4 regions of the Serratia marcescens subsp. marcescens ATCC 13880 genome follow, and region 3 is predicted to be linked to each of the others. Evidence: predicted binding sites of a transcription regulator. Region 3 holds the regulator's gene; each other region holds the start of a gene.
What was found. The regulator PhoB, encoded in region 3, activates phosphate uptake and scavenging genes when phosphate is short. The targets are predictions, from matches to a motif close to CTGTCATAAAACTGNCNNAT.

Region 1: the regulator PhoB is predicted to act here: its motif matches at 2,813-2,832, upstream of opgB (phosphatidylglycerol--membrane-oligosaccharide glycerophosphotransferase).
Region 2: the regulator PhoB is predicted to act here: its motif matches at 3,161-3,180, upstream of pitA (inorganic phosphate transporter PitA).
Region 4: the regulator PhoB is predicted to act here: its motif matches at 1,612-1,631, upstream of phnC (phosphonate ABC transporter ATP-binding protein).

The regions. Positions count from the first base shown of each region.
Region 1 is NZ_CP071238.1:3,254,873-3,260,002, reverse strand. It holds gene J0F90_RS15610 (AMP nucleosidase) at 1-225, opposite strand, end outside; gene opgB (phosphatidylglycerol--membrane-oligosaccharide glycerophosphotransferase) at 363-2,666, opposite strand; gene J0F90_RS15600 (transporter substrate-binding domain-containing protein) at 2,951-3,691, shown strand; gene J0F90_RS15595 (ABC transporter substrate-binding protein) at 3,692-4,627, opposite strand; gene J0F90_RS15590 (ABC transporter permease) at 4,663-5,130, opposite strand, start outside.
Region 2 is NZ_CP071238.1:4,867,305-4,872,434, forward strand. It holds gene J0F90_RS23275 (SDR family NAD(P)-dependent oxidoreductase) at 1-327, shown strand, start outside; gene J0F90_RS23280 (SRPBCC family protein) at 364-780, shown strand; gene J0F90_RS23285 (VOC family protein) at 907-1,323, shown strand; gene J0F90_RS23290 (hypothetical protein) at 1,443-1,682, shown strand; gene J0F90_RS23295 (BaiN/RdsA family NAD(P)/FAD-dependent oxidoreductase) at 1,686-2,885, opposite strand; gene pitA (inorganic phosphate transporter PitA) at 3,186-4,688, shown strand; gene uspB (universal stress protein UspB) at 4,762-5,097, opposite strand.
Region 3 is NZ_CP071238.1:1,039,727-1,044,856, forward strand. It holds gene sbcC (exonuclease subunit SbcC) at 1-1,311, opposite strand, end outside; gene sbcD (exonuclease subunit SbcD) at 1,308-2,540, opposite strand; gene phoB (phosphate response regulator transcription factor PhoB) at 2,756-3,445, shown strand; gene phoR (phosphate regulon sensor histidine kinase PhoR) at 3,470-4,786, shown strand; gene J0F90_RS04875 (PstS family phosphate ABC transporter substrate-binding protein) at 4,801-5,130, shown strand, end outside.
Region 4 is NZ_CP071238.1:1,448,438-1,453,567, reverse strand. It holds gene phnD (phosphonate ABC transporter substrate-binding protein) at 1-681, opposite strand, end outside; gene phnC (phosphonate ABC transporter ATP-binding protein) at 723-1,556, opposite strand; gene trpS (tryptophan--tRNA ligase) at 1,674-2,681, opposite strand; gene J0F90_RS06885 (NAD(P)-dependent oxidoreductase) at 2,972-3,847, shown strand; gene J0F90_RS06880 (cysteine hydrolase family protein) at 3,880-4,407, opposite strand; gene J0F90_RS06875 (suppressor of fused domain protein) at 4,437-5,130, opposite strand, start outside.

The sequences.
Region 1 (5,130 bases), 2.2 Mb from region 3:
GGCGCGGGTTTTGCTCGGGCCGGATTGCTGCCCGTCCCAGCTGACGCGCAGTTCGGGATACACGAACAGTCCGGCGGCGCGCGCTTGCGCATCCGGCAGGGTGCCGTGGCTGATAAAGTCACTGACCGCCTGCCGCAGCGCGTCTACCGCGGCGTCATACAGGGCTTCCAGTTGATCGAGTGCCTGATCGGCGCTGAGGCCGCTGCGAGGTGGGGCATAGCTCATACTTTCTCCTTCGATGTCCCGGCTCTGGCGGGATTGGCGGCGTTTCACCGTCACAGGTTAGCCGAAGAAGGGCGTAAAAGCTTGGTTGAAATGACGGGCGCGGCAAAGAAATTACCGCGCCCGTGAAGGCGGGGAGATCAGGAGGCGGGACTTGCCGCTTCGACCTTCAGCGACACCAGGCCGATGCCCAGCTTCTTCGGCGTGAAGCCGCCGCTGGCGTTCTCTTTCGGCTCGGTCGGCGCCGGCGGGGTAATGCTGATCTTCTGCGCGCCGCGCGGGTTATCGAAGCGCAGGGTGACGGTGCTGTCCTGTTCGCCGAGCGACACGAAGCGCTCTTCGTCGCCGACGCGCACCGAAATCGGTTCGCCGACGTTGTTGCCGTAGGCGCGGGCGCGCAGCACCAGATCGAAGCTTTTCGGCAGCGGGTCGACGTAATCGATGTCGACCGCTGGCGCCAGATTGGCGTCGGACCAGCGGCCCCATTCCTCGACGGCGGAGACGCCGGTGATGGCCCTCACCTGTTCCGGCATGCCGGGCAGCATGAACTCGATGGCGTCCGCCCGGTATTTCACCGCCGCGTCGTCCACCTGCAGGCGGGCGACGGCGTTTTGGTAATCGGCGACGCTGTCCGCCGCCGGGCCGGTGAAATTCACCTTGCCGTTGAAGCGTTCGCCGCTGGCCTGGACGATCTGCGGCGGCGAGGCGAGGGTGCCGGAGGCCACGCAGATGTCGGTGCTCAGCGCCAGCTGCGGCGCCCAGACCCGGCCGATCTCGTAGCATTTATCGACCCAGACGAATTTCTCCCCCGCCCCCAGTCCGGCCAGCTGTTTGCGCAGCGGGGTGGAGAGGTAGACGTTGAACATCGGTTCGATGCGGTTATCGCCCACCCGCAGGATGAACGGCACCTTGTAGGTGACGCCGGAGAAGCTGAAGCTGCGCTGGCGCGTGTCCACGCTGTAGTCGCTGATGCGGTTCGGCAGGCCCCACTGGTTGATCACCGCCGGTTTCCAGCCGTTGATCTTCTCTTCGATATTCAGGAACACCGTAGACAGCGACGGCGCCGACAGGCTGCTGCGGCCAAGGCCGATGTAATTGTCGCCGCCCATCACGTCCAGCACCGTGGCGCCGTTGTCCAGCGTGCTGCGTTTCTCGTTGCGCTGTTCCGCCAGCGGCCGGGTGCCGTCGATGATGAAGAACAGATTGCGGCGCTTCTGTTTGGTCAGGATGTCGTAGGCGGTGTTGTTCATCGCCAGATGATCGGAGGACACCACGATCACGGTGTTGCTGAAATAGGGCGAGCGTTTGATTTTGTCGATCAGCGCGGCGATGTGTTGCTGGCTGCAGGCTACCGCGCTCAGCGAGCGGTTTTCCTTGTTCTGCCAGGCGTAGCTTTTCTTGCTGCAGCCGGCGGAAATAAAACCGTCCGGGTGATGAGTATCAACGGTCAGGGTGAACAGCGAGAACGGCTGGCGCTGTTTGGACAGCTCGACGAACTTGCCGTACACCACGTCCAGCACGCTGTCGTCGTACCAGCCCCAGTCGTTTTTGTAGCTCGGATCGGCGACCTGATCGCGCAGCTCTTTGAAGCCGTAAACGTGGTCGAAGCCGTGGGATTTCAGGAAGGTGTCTTTACCGGCGAACGCCAGCTCGGCGCCCTGATAGAAATAGTTGCTGTAGCCGGCGGCCTTCAGCACGTCGCCCAGGCAAACGTTCTCCGGGTAGAAGGTGGAGACCGCGCTGGAGGCGTTGCCGTCGAAGGGCGCGAACAGCGGAATGCCGCACTGTGAGGCGACCATGCCGGCGATGGTGTAGCCGGTGCCCGGCAATTGCTGGGTATTGCTGAAATCGATGCTGCCCGCGCGCAGGGCGTTCAGCTCGTCGGCCAGGCCGGGAAACAGCTCGGTATCGAAGTAGGTGCGTTCCAGGCTCTCGGCATAGATGTACACCAGGTTCGGCCGCTTGCCCTGTACGGTTTTTTTCGGCGCTTTGTAGTAAGTGGTGAAATCGGCGGTATCGCCGACGATCTGGCTCTTGACCAGCAGCGAGATGTCCTGAAATGCCGGGGTGGTGCCGACCGAAAACAGCGCCAGCAGCACGGCGACGATGCTGTAGGCCACGCTGCTGCCTTTGGCTTTGCGGCGCAGCAGGCTGCGGGCCAGCACCGCGAAGATAAGCCCCAACGCCGCCAGCAGGCCGATGAACGGCAGCACGTATTTGCTGATGCCCGCGCCTTTGAGGCTGCTGGTGACGGTGTAAATCACCGCGTCGGTGATGCCGTCGCCGGTAAAGTAGTTGCTGGCGATCAGGATGACGTTCAGCACCAGATAGCTGCCGAGCAGCGTCAGCAAAATGGCGAACCACCAGCGGTTGGCGGCGGCCCGGGTGCGATAAATCAAAATCGACGCCAAAAAGAGAACAAACGAAACGACTGCTAAAACCATCCGCCAAACCTTGTCTGATTGGAAAAAAACGTTGCTGCCCTGGTCTGCGCCGCCGACCGTGCCGCGGCGCGAAAAGTGAAGGGTATAGCCTATTGCCGGCGGCGGAACAACGCGCGATCTCCCGCTACGGCCGACGAACGGCGGCTATTGTACATTTTTATGACAATAGTGTGACGTTAATCACGCCGACGGCGGCCTCGGCGGCGAAAGCTTGCTGGTCGGAGGTTTCGCTCTACGCTTAATGAGCGCCGGACGGTGCGCCCATCAGCCATTCAGGAGGAAGTATGCAGACAATCCCCGCAGCGGTACTCGACGATCTGGCCCCGCAAGGCGTGTTGCGCGCGGCGATCAACTACGGCAATCCGGTGCTGGCGCAGGCCGGGGCCGGCGGTAAACCGCAAGGCGCTTCGGTGGAGCTGGCCGCCGCGCTGGCCCAGGAGCTGGGCGTGGCGCTCGAACTGGTCACCTATGACGCGGCGGGCAAGGTGTTCGCCGACCTGGACAGCGGCGCCTGGAACCTGGCGTTTATGGCTATCGAGCCGGTGCGCGCGGCGCAAATCGCTTTCAGCGAACCCTACGTGATCATCGAGGGGACTTACCTGGTGGCGAACGACGCGCCTTACTTTGAGGCGGCGCAGCTCGACCGGCCGGAGGTGCGCATCGCGGTCGGCCAGGGGGCGGCGTACGATCTGTTTTTATCGCGCACGCTGCAGCAGGCGCAGCTGGTGCGGGCGGCAACCTCCGCCGAGGCGATCGCGCTGTTTTTCGAACGGGGGCTGGAGGCGGCGGCCGGCGTGCGTCAACCGCTGCTGGCCGCCGCGGCCGCCCATCCCGGCTACCGGGTGCTGGACGGGCATTTCACCGCTATCCGCCAGGCGATGGCGGTGCCGCGGCAAAAAACGCAGGGCGCCGCCTACGTGAACGCGTTTATCGAACGCTGCAAGGCCAACGGGCTGGTGAAGGCGGCCTTGCAGCGCAGCGGCCAGGGCGAGGTGACGGTGGCGCCGCCGGCCGCCTCGGCGTGATCAGTTCAGCTCCACCGCGTACTGTTCCACCGGGGTGATTTTCTTGATCAGCTTGTTGTCGAACAGGAACTGTTCGTAAGCCTGGTAGCGGGCGCGATCCAACTTGGCCGGATCGCGCGCGAACAGCGGCAGGCTGGCTTGCCACGCCTGTTTGTTCAGCTCGGTATTCAGCTCCGGGTGCGCCTTGGCGAACGCCAGCCAGGTGTCCTGCGGGTGCGCGTGCAGGTAGTCGCTGCCTTGCTTCAGCGCGGCGAGGAATTTGCGGATTTTCGGCTCGTTCACCGCATCGCGGTTGGCGACGATGATCAGCTCGTCGTAGGCCGGCACGCCGTAATCTTCGACGTTGAACACCACCGGTTCTTTACCCTGCAGCTTCAGCTCCAGCGCTTCGATGTTGCGGTAGCCGCCGATCACCGCATCGACCTGGCCCGCCAGCAGGGCGCTGGTCAGCTGGAAGTTGACGTTGATAAGCTTGATGTCCTGCGGCTTGAGGCGCTCGTGTTCGACCATGGTGGCCAGCGTCGCCTGTTCGATGCCGCTGACCGAGTAACCTACCGTTTTGCCCTTGAGATCCGCCGGCGAGGTGATGTTTTTATCCAGCGCGATCACCGTATTCAGCGGCGTGTTGATCAGCGTGCCGACGCGCATCAACGGCAGACCCTGATCGGCGAAGAAGTGCAACTGTGGTTGATAGGTGATGGCGAGGTCGGCCTGTTTGGCGGCCACCAGCCGCGGCGGCAGCGCCGGATCGGACGGCGGCACGATCTTGACGTCCAGCCCTGCGGCCTTGAAGGCGCCGATCTGCTCGGCCACCATAATCGGCGCGTGATCGGGGTTGATGTACCAGTCGAGCACCAGCGTCAGCTTGTCGGCCGCGCCTGCCTGGCCTGTGAGGGCGGCGCCCAGCAGCAGCCCGCAAACGGTTTGTTTGATCATGGTCGTTCCTTTATCCCTGGTTATGGTTGCAATCATCACTCGTTTTCCGGCGCCCAGGCGATCAGGCGCCGCAGCAGCGCATCCACCGCGGCCCACAGCAGCACGGTCATCAGCACCAAAATAAACAGCGCGGCGAAGCAGACGTCGGTCTGCATGCGCGCGTTGGCGTTCAGCATCACGTAGCCCAGCCCTTCGGCCGAGCCGACCCATTCGCCGATGATGGCACCGATCGGCGCGACCGCGGCGGCCATGCGCAGGCCGGAGCCGAAGGCCGGCAGCGCCGCCATCAGCCGCACGTGCCGCAGCTGCGCCCAGCGCGAAGCGCGCATCGTGCGCGCCAGATCGAGATAGTCGTTGTTGACCCGGCGCAGCCCGTCAAAAAAGGCCGACACCACCGGAAAGAAGATCACCAGCACCGCCATCGCCACCTTGGCGCTCATGCCGAAGCCGAACCACAGCACCAGCAGCGGGGCCAGGGCGAACACCGGTATCGCCTGACTGGT
Region 2 (5,130 bases), 1.3 Mb from region 3:
AAAAGCGCCAACCTGGCGGTGTCTCACGGCCTGGCGAAACGCCTCGCCGGCACCGGCGTGACGGTCAACGCCATCCTGCCAGGGCCAACCTTTACCGAAGGCCTGCAGGAGATGCTGGCGGATGCGGCGGCCAAATCCGGGCGCAGCGCGCGCGATCAGGCCGACGAGTTCGTTAAAACCGAACGCCCAAGCTCCATTATTCAGCGCGCGGCGGACGTCGATGAAGTGGCCAACCTGGCCGTTTACCTTGCGTCCCCGCTGTCTTCGGCCACTACCGGCGCGGCACTGCGCGTCGACGGCGGCGTCGTCGACACCCTGGCAATGTAATTCCGTACCCTAAACCGATATCAAGAGAGAACGAAAATGGCTAATACATCCGTATCTATGAGCATCCCGGCATCCGCCGACACCGTATGGCAACTGATCGGCGGCTTCGACGCCCTGCCTGACTGGCTGCCGTTCATCCCGAAAAGCGTCATTTCGGAAGGCGGCCGCGTGCGTACCTTAACCACCGCCGACGGCGGCACCGTCATCGAGCGGCTGGAAGCGTTCGACAACCGTCAACGCAGCTACAGCTACTCCATCATGCAGGCGCCGTTCCCGGTGGTGAATTACCTGTCCACCCTGTCAGTGCACGCCACCGACGACGCCAACGTGGCGCGCGTGGAATGGTCGGGCAGCTTCACGCCGGTCAACATCAGCGACGACGAGGCCGTCGCCCTGTTCAGCGGCATCTACCAGGGCGGCCTGGATGCGCTGAGCGGCAACTTCCCGCGCTAACGCCGGTATGCTCAAGCGCTCGCGGCCGATGGTGAAAGCCATTGGCCGTTTTTTTGTCTTTAGCTCTGGAGCAGGATAAATCCGCCAGCGCCGTTTATGCTGTAAAGGAGACTTCCGTTTGAGGAGATGGCCGTGCGCCCTTTCAGCCTGAAGACTATCGACCATGTGGTGCTGCGCGTGCGCGATATGCAGAAAAGCCTGCATTTTTATACCCAGATCGTCGGCTGTGATATCGCCAAACAGCGGCCGGATTTGGGGCTGATGCACCTGCGCGCCGGAGCGGCCATGATCGATCTGGTGGATATTAACGGCGTGTTGGGGAAAAAAGGCGGCGCGGCGCCCGATCATCACCGGCAAAATGTCGATCACGTCTGCCTGCGCATCGATCCTTTCAACGAGGACGAGCTGCTGGCCTATCTGCGAGCGCAGGGGATCGGCGTGGATCCCGCCGAATCGCGCTATGGCGCTGAAGGCGACGGCCCGTCCATTTATTTCAGCGATCCGGACGGCAATCGCGTGGAATTGAAGGGGCCGGCGGGATGAGACTAATGGGCCATAGATAATAGAGCCTTATCGGCTCCATCTGTTTGAACGCTACGGGTAGGTATTGGCACCAACAATAAGCGGCTAGCCTATATTGGCGATGAGAGGCGCGGCCCCGTATGAGAAAACCGATCGCCTCGGTGATTTTTGTCCTGGTATTCGCTGTCTTGCCGAACATCATTCCCTCTCGGCTACTGCTGACACCGGACATGGCGTTAGAAATGGTTCACAAGTCTAATGAATGGGGTCTCGGCGATCCGCAAGCGCTTTCGACAACCGACCTGCTAATGCTTTATGGCGCTCGCTGGGTTGTATCTGCGTTTTATGCCAATAACATCGGCCTGACCCGTCACCGCTGAACGCTAACGCCCCTGCGCCGCCAGCGCCTGGGCGCAGGCCCAGGCCGAACTCCAGGCCCACTGGAAGTTGTAGCCGCCCAGCCACCCGGTCACGTCCACCACTTCGCCGATGAAATAGAGCCCTGGCGCCTTGTGGGCTTCCATCGTCTTGGAAGAAAGTTCGTTGGTGTCAACGCCGCCGAGCGTCACTTCCGCCGTGCGGTAGCCTTCGGTGCCGTTCGGCTGCACGCGCCAGTTTTGCAACAGATCCACCAACGCCGCCTGTTGCGGCGCATTCAGTTGCTTCAGCGTCGCCTCCGGCAATTGTCCCAGGGTCTGCAAACACTCCACCAACCGCTTCGGCAAATGCAGCGCCAGGGTGTTTTTCAGGCTTTGGTTCGGGTGCTCTTGGCGTTGGTTATCCAGGAAGCCCGCCAAATCCAGCTCAGGAAGTAAGTTAACGCTCACATACTCACCCGGTTGCCAGTAGCTGGACAGCTGCAATACCGCCGGGCCGGAGAGACCGCGATGGGTGAACAGGATGCTTTCACGGAAGCTGACGCCGTTCTCGGCGGTGATCACCGCCGGCACCGACACGCCGGACAGCGTCTGCACATGCTCCAGCAGCGGCTTATGCAGGGTAAAAGGCACCAGCCCGGCGCGCGTCGGCAACACCCTGAGGCCGAACTGCTCCGCCAGTTTGTAACCGAACGGCGACGCGCCCAACCCCGGCATGGATAATCCGCCGCTGGCCACCACAAGTGAGCGAGCACTTACTTTTTCGCCATTGAGCGCCAGCTGGTAGCCGCTCTCGGTTTTCTCCACGCCCAATACTTCGCTGCGCAGGCGCATCGTCACCTGGCCCAGCTCGCACTCTTTGACCAGCAGATCCACCACCTGCTGCGCCGAATCGTCGCAGAACAGCTGCCCCAGCGTTTTTTCATGGTAGGCGATGCCGTAGCGGTTGATCAGATCGATGAAGTCCCACTGGGTGTAGCGCGCCAGCGCCGACTTGCAGAAGTGCGGGTTGTTCGACAGATAGGCCGCCGGTTCGGCGTACATGTTGGTAAAGTTGCAGCGCCCGCCGCCGGACATCAGGATCTTGCGGCCTGGTTTTTTGCCGTTGTCGAGCAGCAACACGCGGCAACCGAGTTGCCCCGCCTGCGCGGCGCAAAACATGCCGGCGGCGCCCGCCCCAATCACTACGACATCAAACTGTTCCACCTGAGCCTCACTTATCAAAACCACAATCGCGACAAAAGAGCGCCATATTACGCCGTTTCGCCGCCGGTCACCGCCAAATTCACGGCGGCAGATTGTAAAGCCCCGGCGCCGCCAACGCCACAGTAAGAAAATATTACAGAGGTCAGAGGAGAATAACGCGTTGATATTCAATATTTTTGTTATAGGCGCGTCATCGTTTCGTCATGTCCAAATCAAAAAAACGTCATATTTTCCTTTTCCCCGGCCCCGGTTGTCACTGATAATGCGCGGCGTTCATGTCCACAAACTGGCGTAACGCTTATGCTGCATTTGTTCGCTGGCCTGGATTTCCATACCGGCCTGATGTTAATTCTCGCATTGTTGTTCGTGTTGTTTTATGAAGCCATCAACGGTTTTCATGATACGGCCAATGCGGTCGCTACAGTTATTTATACCCGCGCCATGCGCTCGCAACTTGCGGTCGTGATGGCAGGTTTGTTCAACTTTCTTGGCGTAATGCTCGGCGGTTTGAGTGTTGCTTACGCCATCGTCCACTTGCTGCCTACCGATCTGTTGTTGAACGTCAGTTCAGCACACGGATTAGCCATGGTCTTCTCCATGCTGTTGGCGGCAATCATCTGGAACCTCGGCACCTGGTATTTCGGTCTGCCGGCGTCCAGTTCCCATACGCTGATAGGCGCAATCATCGGTGTCGGTTTAACCAACGCCCTGATGACCCACACTTCGGTGGTGGATGCGCTTAACGTCCCGAAAATGATTGGCATTTTCCTTTCTCTGCTGTTCTCGCCGCTGGTCGGCATGATGGTGGCGGGAGTGATGGTGTTCGCCTTGCGCCGCTATTGGAGTGGCACCAAGAAACGCCAGCGTATCCACATGACTCCTGCGGAACGTGAAAAGGTCGACGGCAAACGCAAGCCGCCGTTCTGGACCCGTATCGCGCTGATCCTGTCGGCGATTGGCGTCAGCTTCTCGCACGGCGCCAACGACGGCCAGAAAGGCATCGGCCTTATCATGCTGGTGCTGATCGGCGTTGCGCCGGCCGGCTTCGTGGTCAATATGAATGCAACCGGTTATGACATCACCCGTACGCGTGACGCCGTGACCCACCTGCAGCAATATTACCAGCAGCACGGCGACGCGCTGTCGCATGCGGTGTCGCTGACGCCGCTGGTGCCAAGCCCGGATGACGAAGCTGCGTCTGGCAAGCCTGCCGAGTTCCACTGCGACAGTTCGCGCGCCATGCCGGCCATCGAACTGGCTCAGGGCATGCTGACCAACCTGCAAAGCTACGATCAGCTGACGGTTGACCAGCGCAGCCACCTGCGCCGCCTGCTGATGTGCGTGACCGACACGGCGGATAAAGTCGCCAAGCTGCCGGAAACCTCATCCGCCGACCAGCGCTTCCTGAAGAACCTGCGTCAGGATCTGCTGCAGACCGTCGAGTACGCGCCGATGTGGATCATCGTCGCCGTCGCGCTGGCGCTGTCGCTCGGTACCATGGTGGGCTGGAAACGCGTGGCCACCACCATCGGCGAGAAGATCGGCAAGAAAGGCATGACCTACGCCCAGGGCGTATCGGCCCAGATGACCGCGGCGCTGTCGATCGGCGTGGCGAGTTATACCGGCATGCCGGTCTCCACCACCCACGTCCTCTCTTCGGCGGTTGCCGGGACGATGATTGTGGACGGCGGCGGCGTGCAGAGCAAAACCGTGAAGAACATCCTGTTGGCCTGGGTACTGACCCTGCCAATCTCGATTCTGCTTTCCGGTGCGCTGTATTGGGTTGCGTTGAAGCTGATCTAAGCGATAAGCACCACGAGAAAGGCGGCCGCAGGGCCGCCTTTTTTTTGCCTGCATCAAGGGAAACAGGAAGGCATTAATACCAGATCATCAGCGCTATCAGGCTGATGACCACCAGGCCGCACAGGGCCGAGGTCAGCATAAACTGCCCGCGCACCCGCTCACAGCGGCGAATAAACTCCGGATCGTGGTGTTCGACATAGCGCTGCGCGAAGATATAGCGCACCAGCCTCAGCTGCTTGCTGGGTTGCCCGTGGGCGGTGAAGAAGCCGCCGCCGTCGACGTATTGGTACAGCAACGGGTCACAGCCGCGCAATACCACCAGCAACGCGCGCAGAGAAGAGTAATACCGCACCATGTTTACCACACACACCACACATAAGGCCCAAAACAGCGCGACGGTACTGATCATGATTACCCCCTCAAGGCGTTGTTATCCGCGGCC
Region 3 (5,130 bases):
CAACGGCGTTTGCGCCTCCAGCGCCTGTTGCTGTTGCTGTTGAACGGCCAGTGCTTCGGTCAGCGCGTTCAACTGCTGTTGATGCTGTGCGGCCTGCGTCGTCAGTTGGCTGCGCTGGGCGGTGAGCTGCTCCAGCGCGGTCTGCTGCTGGGCGCATTGCTGCGCGGCGGCATCGCCGGCCTGTCGCCGCTCGGCCTGTGTCGACTGCAGTTGGGCTATTTGATGGTCGAGCGGGGCCACCTGGTCATCGATCAACTGTTGCTGTTGCCGCATATGCTCGGCATGGGCTTGCTGCGCCAGACGGGTTTTTTCCACCGCCTGCTGCAGCGGCGCCAGCTGCGCCGAGTGCTGTTCCTGTTGTTGCGTCAGCTGGGCTGCCTGCTGTTGTATCGTCTGCAGCTCGGCGCGGCAACGATCGCGTTCGCCGCGCAGCGGCCGCAATTTCTCGGCCGGCTCGCTGAGCGCCAGCCGCTTCAGCTGTGGGGCGGCCTCCGCCTGCTCGCGCTGGGCGGTGTCCAGCCGCAATTGCCCCTCGCTTTGCTGTTGCCGGAGGCGTTGCCATTGCTGCAGCCAGCTCAGCGCCTGTTGCTGCCGCTGGGTTTGCTCGCCGAGGGCGATTTCCTGCGCGCTCAGCGCCGTCAGCTGTTCGGTCAGAGACTGGCGCTGCTCGTCGTTCAGCAGTTCGATGCCGCTGGCGCGTTGATGCAACGCATCCAGGTCGGTTTTGGCCTGCTTGTGCGACTCGAACACCTGTTCGGACAACCGCCCGTAGATTTCGGTGCCGGTCAGCTCTTCCAGCAGTTCGGCGCGATCGTTGGCGTCGGCGTTGAGGAACGCGGCGAACTGCCCCTGAGACAGCATCATCGATTTGGTGAAGCGGCCAAAGTCCAGCCCGGTGATGGCGGCGGTAAGCTCCAGCTTGTCGCGCACCTTGTCCGCCAGGATCTTGCCGTCCTCGCGGCGCGCCAGTTCGACCTTCGGCGCCTGCAGATTGCCGTCCGGCGCGTTTTTGGCGCGGCGCTGGCTCCAGAAGGCGCGATAGCCGACGCCCTTGACCTCGAATTCGACCTCCGCCAGCGATTCGGCGGTGTGGCGGGTCATCAGTTCATTCTGGCTCGGCGTGACGTTGAGGCGCGGCGTTTGGTGGTACAGCGCCAGGCAGATGGCGTCCAGCAGGGTGGTTTTGCCCGCGCCGGTCGGGCCGGTAATGGCGAACAGGCCGTTGCTGGCGAACGGCTCGGCGGTGAAGTCAATTTTCCATTCGCCCTGCAGCGAGTTGAGGTTTTTTAAGCGCAGGCTGAGGATCTTCATGGGTTGGTCTCCTCGGCGTTCTGCTGCACCGCCTCGACCACCTGGCGGAACAGTTGGTGCATCCGCCGTTGGCGCGCTTCGGGCATGTCGGCCTCCTGTGTCAGACGCCGTTCGAACACTTCGTTGACGCTCAGCTCGTTCAGCGTTTCTTTATCCTGCTGCGCGATCGCCTGGCGGCGCTGCTCTTTACTGCGCCGCAGCAGCACCACTTCCACCGGCAGCTCATCCGCCATCAGCTGGATGCGGCGCTGGATGTCGCTGAGGTAGTCCTGCGTCGCCACTTCGATATCCAGCCACACCGGCAGCTCGCCGGCATAGTCGGCAAATTGCCGCAGCTGCCGTTCGATCTCGGCCAGATCGCCTTTGATCAGTTGCATGGGCTGAAACTGCGGGATCGTTAACGCGTCTACCCGCTGCAAAGCGCCGTCGGCGAAATCGACCAGGAAGACGCTTTTGGCTTTGCCCAGCTCATCGAAACTGAGCGGGATCGGTGAGCCGCTATAGCGAATATGCTCCGATTTGGCGACGTTCTGCGCGCGGTGAATGTGGCCGAGCGCGATATAGTCGGCGGGCGGGAAGGCCTGCGCCGGGAAGGCGTCGAGGGTGCCGATATAGATGTCGCGCACCGAGTCGGAGGTGGTGACGCCGACGGTGGTCAGGTGGCCGGTGGCGACGATCGGCAGCGGTAGGCCCAGCTGGTCGCGGCGCTCGCAGGCCGCCTGATACAGCGCTTGGTAATGTTCGGCGATGGCTTCCTGCAGCGCCTGCTGTTTCTGCGCGCCGGATTCGCCGGCGCGGCTGGTGAGCAGGTCGCGCGGCCGCAGGAACGGGATGGCGCACAGCACCGCGCCCGGCTGGCCGTCGCGTTGGTTAAGCACCACGATCTGCTGTTCCGGGGCGCCCTGCGCGCTGGCGATCACCGTGGTGTTCAGGCAGGAGAGCAGTTCACGCGATTCGTTCAGCGTTGCGACCGAATCGTGGTTGCCGCCCAGCACTACCAACTGGCAGCCGGTGCGCTGCAGTTCCACCACGAAGCGGTTGTACAGCTCGCGGGCATAGCTGGGCGGCGAGCCGGTATCGAACAGATCCCCGGCGACGATCAGCGCATCCACCTGCTGCTGTTCGATCTGTTCGATCAGCCAGTTCAGAAAAGCCTGGTGCTCGGCGGCGCGGCTTTTGGTGAAAAAGTACTGGCCAAGGTGCCAGTCAGAGGTGTGGATCAGGCGCATGACACTCCCGGATGTGAAGATAATGGCGATGATTATAAAGGCCGCGGCGGCGGCTGTCCCGGCGCAATGATGATGACAACCGGATGATTTTTCTTTACTGCGGGAAATAATCGCTATGCTTACTGCCTATAACAGCCGGTTTTTTTCATAAAAGTGTCACAAAACTGACGCATAATGGCGCCCGAAAAGTCGCTAACACATTGGCAGGATTGACGATGGCAAGACGCATACTGGTGGTGGAAGACGAAGCGCCGATCCGTGAGATGGTGTGCTTTGTGTTGGAACAGAATGGTTACCAACCGTTGGAAGCCGAGGATTATGACAGCGCCGTGACGCGTCTGTCTGAGCCGTTCCCTGATTTGGTGTTGCTTGACTGGATGTTGCCCGGCGGTTCCGGCATTCAGTTTATCAAACATATGAAGCGCGAAGCGCTGACCCGCGATATCCCGGTGATGATGCTGACCGCGCGCGGCGAAGAAGAAGACCGGGTGCGCGGCCTGGAAGTGGGGGCGGATGATTACATCACCAAGCCGTTCTCGCCCAAGGAGCTGGTGGCGCGCATCAAAGCGGTCATGCGCCGCATTTCGCCGATGGCGGTGGAAGAAGTGATTGAAATGCAAGGGTTGAGTCTGGATCCGTCCTCCCATCGCGTAATGGCGAACGATCAGGCGCTGGACATGGGGCCGACAGAGTTCAAGCTGCTGCACTTCTTTATGACCCACCCGGAGCGGGTTTATAGCCGCGAGCAGTTGCTTAATCACGTCTGGGGCACTAACGTTTATGTGGAAGACCGTACCGTTGACGTGCATATCCGTCGGCTCCGCAAGGCGTTAGAAACCAGTGGGCATGATAAAATGGTTCAAACCGTTCGGGGCACCGGCTACCGGTTCTCAACGCGCTACTGATCGCGCCGCGCTGGAGAATATGCCGTGTTAGAACGTCTGTCGTGGAAGAGGCTGGCTCTGGAGCTGGCTCTTTTCTGTCTGCCCGCCTTACTGCTGGGGCTGATTTTCGGTTATCTGCCCTGGTTCCTGCTGGCCTCCGCGCTGGCTGCGCTGGTGTGGAATTTCTACAACCAGCTCAAACTCTCCCATTGGCTGTGGATCGACCGCAGCATGACGCCGCCGCCCGGCCGCTGGAGCTGGGAGCCGCTGTTCTATGGCCTGTATCAGATGCAGCAGCGCAACCGCCGCCGCCGGCGCGAGCTGGCGCTGCTGATCAAGCGCTTTCGCAGCGGGGCCGAATCGCTGCCTGACGCGGTGGTGATGACCACCGTCGAAGGCAATATCTTCTGGTGCAACGGGCTGGCGCAGCATCTGCTCGGCTTTCGCTGGCCGGAAGACAACGGCCAGCACATCCTTAACCTGCTGCGGTATCCGGAATTCAGCCACTATCTGCAACAACAGGAGTTTTCGCGCCCGCTGACGCTGCAGCTGAACAACGAACACTACGTCGAATTCCGCGTGATGCCGTATTCTGAAGGGCAACTGCTGATGGTGGCGCGCGACGTCACCCAGATGCGCCAGTTGGAGGGCGCGCGGCGCAACTTCTTCGCCAACGTCAGTCATGAACTGCGCACGCCGCTGACGGTGCTGCAGGGCTATCTGGAGATGATGGGCGACGAAGAGCAGGATGGCTCGCTGCGCAGCAAGGCGCTTAGCACCATGCAAGAGCAGACCCGCCGGATGGACGGGCTGGTCAAGCAGTTGCTGACGCTGTCGCGCATCGAGGCGGCGCCCAATGTCGACATGAACGAGCGGGTGGATATTCCGCTGATGCTGCGGGTGTTGCAGCGCGAGGCGCAATCGCTGAGCGGCGGCAATCACGAGATCACCTTCCGGGTGAACGAACAGCTCAACGTGTTCGGCAATGAAGATCAGTTGCGCAGCGCGGTGTCTAACCTGGTGTACAACGCGGTCAACCACACGCCGAAGGGCACCCATATCGAAGTCAGCTGGCAGCAGACGGCGCACGGCGCGCAATTCCAGGTCAGCGACAACGGGCCGGGCATCGCCGCCGAGCATCTGCCGCGCCTGACAGAGCGTTTTTATCGCGTCGACAAGGCCCGTTCGCGCCAGACCGGCGGCAGCGGGCTGGGGCTGGCGATCGTCAAGCACGCGCTCAGCCATCACGACGCGCGGCTGGAGATCCTCAGCGAACCGGGGATCGGCACCCGCTTTATCTTTACCTTGCCCAATCGGTTGATTGTTCCCGCCGCTTTATCAGAGAATGCGGTGAAAAATTAACGCGAGACACCGGTATGACCCGAATTACCCGAGGGCTGTTGCTTTGCCTGGCGCTGCTGGCCGGACGCGGCGCGCTGGCGCAGCCTGACGGCATGTTGGCGGGCAACCTGTCCAGCGTCGGCTCCGACACGCTGGCGAATTTGATGGCGCTGTGGGCGCAGGATTTCAGCCAGCATTATCCCAACGTCAACCTGCAGATCCAGGCCGCCGGTTCGTCGACCGCGCCGACCGCGTTGGCGGCGGGCGCCGCGCAACTGGGCCCGATGAGCCGGCCGATGAAGGCGGCCGAGGTTTCGGCGTTCGAACACCGTTACGGTTATGCGCCCCTGGCGGTGCCGGTAGCG
Region 4 (5,130 bases), 410 kb from region 3:
GTGATCCATGCGGATCATGCGGGTGAACGCGCCGCTGGTGTAGCCGGTGTTGTAGTCGCCAATCATCGACGCCCAGGTCACCGCGCCTTCGAACTGGCCGTTCAGCACGCCGAGGATGTCCTGCTCGTGGCCGCCGGAGAAGGTGACGCTGGAGAAGGTGTTGTTGTATTTGTTGTCGACCGTGCCGCCGAACAGCTTTTTAAACGCCTGGTTCGGGATCAGGAAGCCGGAGGTCGAATCCGGATCGGCGAAGCCGATGGCCTTGCCTTTCAGGTCTTCCAGTTTCTGGTACGGGCTGCCGGCCTTCACCACCACCACCGAGTGGTAGCCGCGCGACTGGTCAACGTCGTCGACCGCGATGCCGACGATGTCCACCGCTTTCGGATCCTTGATGTAGACCGAGGCGAACGACGACGGCGACATGCTCAGCACCAGGTCAATCTTGCCGCCCAGCAGGCCCTGGATCACGCCGGAATAGTCGGACGAGTTGCGCAGCTTGGTATCGACGTTCAACTCTTTGTCCAGGAACTGCTTCACGCATTGGTTATCGCCGATCTGCTGGGTGGCGTTCTGGCCGCCGAGAATGCCCAGGTTCAGCTCTTTCGGCGCATCCGCTGCGGCAGCATTAAATACCATCATCGCGCCGGCCATCAGGGTGGTCAGACTCAATACTTTTTTCATCAGGTGTGCCTTGTGTGTAAAGGGTAAAGGTCAAAAGTGCTTCAATGGATCTGATTGGCTTCTTCGCCATACAGCTGGTGCAGGATCCGTTCGTTCAGTTGCGAAGGATGCCCGTCAAACACGATCTTCCCGTGGGCGATGCCGATCACCCGCGAGCAATACTCTTTCACCAGTTCGACCGAGTGCAGATTCACCATCACCGCGATGCCGTCTTCGCTGATTTTCTGCAGCGCGTCCATGATGCGGCGGGTGTTTTTCGGATCGAGCGACGCCACCGGCTCATCGGCCAGCAGGATTTGCGGGTTTTGCATCAGCGCGCGGCAGATGGCGACGCGCTGCATCTGACCGCCGGAGAGGTGCTCGGCGCGCTGCAGCGCGTGCGGCAGCATGTTGAGCCACTGCAACAGCTCGATGGCGCGAGCGCGGTCGGCGTCATCGAACAGTTTGAAGAAGGATTTCAGGGTGGAAGTGTGGCTCAGGCGCCCCAGCAGCACGTTGGTCATCACGTCCAGCCGCGGCACCAGGCAGAAGTCCTGGAAGATCATGCCGCAGCGCGCGCGCCACTGGCGCATCTGGCGGCCGGCAAGCTGGGCGATATCCTGCGCCACGCCATCGTCTTCGAAGTGCAGCATCTCGCCGCAGCTGGAAGGAATGGTGCCGTTGAGGGTATGCAACAGCGTGGACTTGCCCGCGCCGGAGCGGCCGATCACCGCCACGAATTCGCCGGCGTGCAGATCGAAATTGATGTCATCCAGCACGCGCTGCTGCGCTTTGTAAGCTTTGCCGAGCCCCTTTACCGATAACACTTTGCGGGATGCGGCGGCGTGCTGTCCTGGGAACTCGTGCTGCGCCAATTTTAACAGTGCCTGAGCCATATGATTTCTCTGGTTTCAGTGGCTAATCATTATGGGCACCTATTAACGGATAAGTTTATGACAGTGGGATGATGGTTTTATGGCCGGGGCGTGACGCGTGCCGCCCCGGTGTGCACCTCACGCCAGGGTGAAGAAGTCCAGCCCCAGCGCCGCCTTGACCTGCTGCAGCGTCCGCTGGCTGACCTGATGCACGCGGCGGGTGCCGTGCTGCAGGATGCGCGTCAGCTCGCCTTTATCGGCGATGAATTCGGCGCGGCGGGTGCGGATCGGTTCGAGCAGGCTCTGCAGACAATCCTCCAGCAGCCGTTTGATCTTCACGTCCCCCAACCCGCCGCGGCGGTAGTGCGCCTTCAGTTCCGCCACCAGCGCGGCGTCTTCGCAGAAGGCGTCCAGATAGGTGAACACCATGTTGCCCTCCACCCGGCCGGGATCGCTGACGTTGAGATGGCCGGGATCGGTGAACATGCTCATCACCGCCTTGTGCACCTCGTCGGCGCCGGCGCCAAGCGGGATGGCGTTACCGCGCGATTTCGACATCTTGCCCTGCCCGTCCAGCCCCGGCAGACGCCCGACGTTGCTCAACAGCGGCTGGCACTCCGTTAATATCGGTTGGCCGACGATGTGGTTGAAGCGCCGCACGATCTCGTTGGTTTGCTCCAGCATCGGCAGTTGATCCTCGCCGACCGGCACGTGGGTGGCACCGAAGGCGGTGATGTCCGCCGCCTGGCTGACCGGATAGATCAGAAAACCGGCCGGCAGGCTGCGGGCGAAATCCTTCTCGGCGATTTCGTTTTTCACCGTCGGGTTGCGTTCCAGCCGCGCCACGCTGACCAGATTAAGGTAGTACATCGTCAGTTCGGCCAACGCCGGCAGCGCCGACTGCAGGCAGATCGTGGTCTTGTGCGGATCGATGCCGACCGCCAGATAGTCGGCCACGACGTTGAGCACGTTGGCGCTGATTTTTTGCGGGTTGTTGCCGTTGTCGGTCAGGCCCTGCAGATCCGCCACCATCACCGTTTGGTTATGCTGGTGCTGCAGTGCGACGCGCTGGCGCAGCGAGCCGACGAAGTGGCCTAAATGCAGTGGGCCGGTGGCGCGATCGCCGGTAAGAATGGTGTAGCTCATGACAGTGCTCCTGAAGGTCTGTAGACCGCCGGATCAACGCCACAAAAAATAATGCCGCCAAACCGGCGGCATTAAAAAGAGATGTGAATACTCGTGCCGCCTCAGAAGAGGCGCCACCATGACTGATTGTGGGTGGAGTGCATCGATATATTCATGCCATCAAGGTATACCCGCCGCGGCAGCGCGTCAATAGCCCGCCGCCGGCGCGTAAGACGGCGTTACACTCCGGCATTTGCGTTCCTGGCCTGGCGCGCTAGGGTAAAACCTTCAACCTGAAAAAGGAGCGCATGATGAAGATCGGATTTGCCGGACTGGGTGGGATGGGCAGCGCCATGGCGGCCAACCTGTTGCAGGCGGGCTTCGCCTTAACGGTATGGAACCGCTCGCCGCAGGCGGCGCAGCCGTTGGTGAGCGCCGGCGCACGGCAGGCCGAACGGCCGGAACAGTTGGCCGATGCCGACGTGCTGATCACCATGCTGGCCGACGATGCCGCCACGCAGCAGGTGGTGGTGGACAGCGGATTGCTGCAGCGGATGAAACCGGGCGCGCTGCATATCAATATGGCGACCATCTCGGTCGAACTCGCCAAACGCCTGACGACGCTGCATGCGGAACACGGCATCGGCTACCTCGCCGCGCCGGTGCTGGGGCGGGTCGACGTGGCCGCCGCCGGCAAGCTGAATATTCTGGCGGCCGGCGATAGCGAGCGGCTGAAGCAAGCGCAGCCGCTGTTCGATGCCCTCGGCCAGAAAACCTGGCACTTCGGCGCCGATCCGGCGCAGGCCAACGTGGTCAAAATCGCCACCAACTTTACGCTGGCCAGCGCCATTGAAGCGATGGCGGAAGGCAGCGCGCTGGTGCGCAACTATGGCGTGTCCGGCGCCGACTACCTGCAGATGCTGAGCGGCACCGTCTTCGCCGCCCCGGCTTACCAGGGCTATGGCGCGCTGATCGCCGCCGAGAAGTATTCACCCGCCGGATTCCGGCTGGCGCTGGGGCTGAAGGACGTCGGGCTGGCGCTGGCCGCCGGCGCCGACAGCCATACGCCGATGCCGTTCGCCGGGGTGCTGAAAGACAACTTCCTCGACGCGATGGCGCAGGGGGATGCGGATCTGGACTGGGCGGCGCTGGCCAAGGTGGCGGCGCGGCGAGCGGGCCTGAAATAACGAACGGGGGCGCTGGCCCCCGTTTTCCGTTCTCAGAACACGATGTCCGCCGCGGGCACGGCGCGAATCGGCACGCCGAAGCTGTCGATATTCGACAGCGTCTCGTTATGGTGGGTGCGGATCAGCAAACCGTCGGCATAGGATTTGTCGTGGCAGGTGTGCGCATCCGCCGCCAGCGTCACCGGATAGCCGCGCGCCGCGGCGCTGCGCACCGTGGTATCGATGCAAAACGGCGTGGAGTAGCCGCAAACCACCAGCTGCGATACGCCGTTGGCGATCAGCAACGCGCCGAGCGAGGTGCGCAGGAAGGAGTCCGGCGTGGTTTTATCCACCCGATGGTCGCCCGGCGCCACCTTCAGCGCCGCGAGCACTTGCCAGGCGGCGCTGCCGTGCGGCAGTTCGTCGTCCGGCGTGTGGTGCTGAATCACGACAACCGGCACGCCCGCCCGGCGGGCGCGCTCGCTCAACTGATTGATGCGCGCAACGGTGCCCGCGGCATCCGCCGGCGGCGGCGTAAACAACCCTTCCTGCACATCGATAATCAACAGCGCGGTGGTCATGGCGGCTCCCGAAGAGAAGATAAATGGCGTCAGCACACCGGCTGGCGCGGGCGGAAAATGTGGTCAACGCCCTGCTCGCGCAGCCGGTTCACCAGATCGTGCCCGCCGTTCGGCGTGGCGTGCGCCAGCTGGCGCTCGGCGGTAAACACCGGGCTGGCCCAAAACAGGTTCACCGGGTCGCCGTACTGCTGCGGCAACGCCAGGTGCGCGTGATGCGGATAGAAGGACGACGATAAAATATAGCCTTCGTAGCCCAACGGCGCCACGTCGGACTCCAGCGTGTGCCCTTCGCCGATCCAGGTCAACCGCGCCCACGGCGCGTGCGCGAAGCCGGCCAGCGCGCTGGCCATCTGCACCGCGTTGTCTTCGGTCATGTATTGGCTGTCGATGGCGATCGCCATCTCCATGCGGCGATAGCGCGAAGCCTCGTCGTTGAACAGGATCTCCACCCACGGCATCGGCCGGATGCTGACCCCCATGGTGAGGAAGTAATAGATGCCGTCGCGCTCGTGCTGAGTGATGGCCATCGGCGGCCACTTGCCCTGATCGATGGCGTAATATTTTACCGAAGGGCCGAAATGCTGCTCATAGCGCGCCTGAAAATCGCGCTGCATCTTCGGCCACGGATTGCCCTCTTCACGCTGCCAGCTGCGCCAAAACTGCCGGGTGCTTTCCGCCTGCGCATATTGCGTGTTGGTCGAGGCCGAACCGAGCGGATAGGCC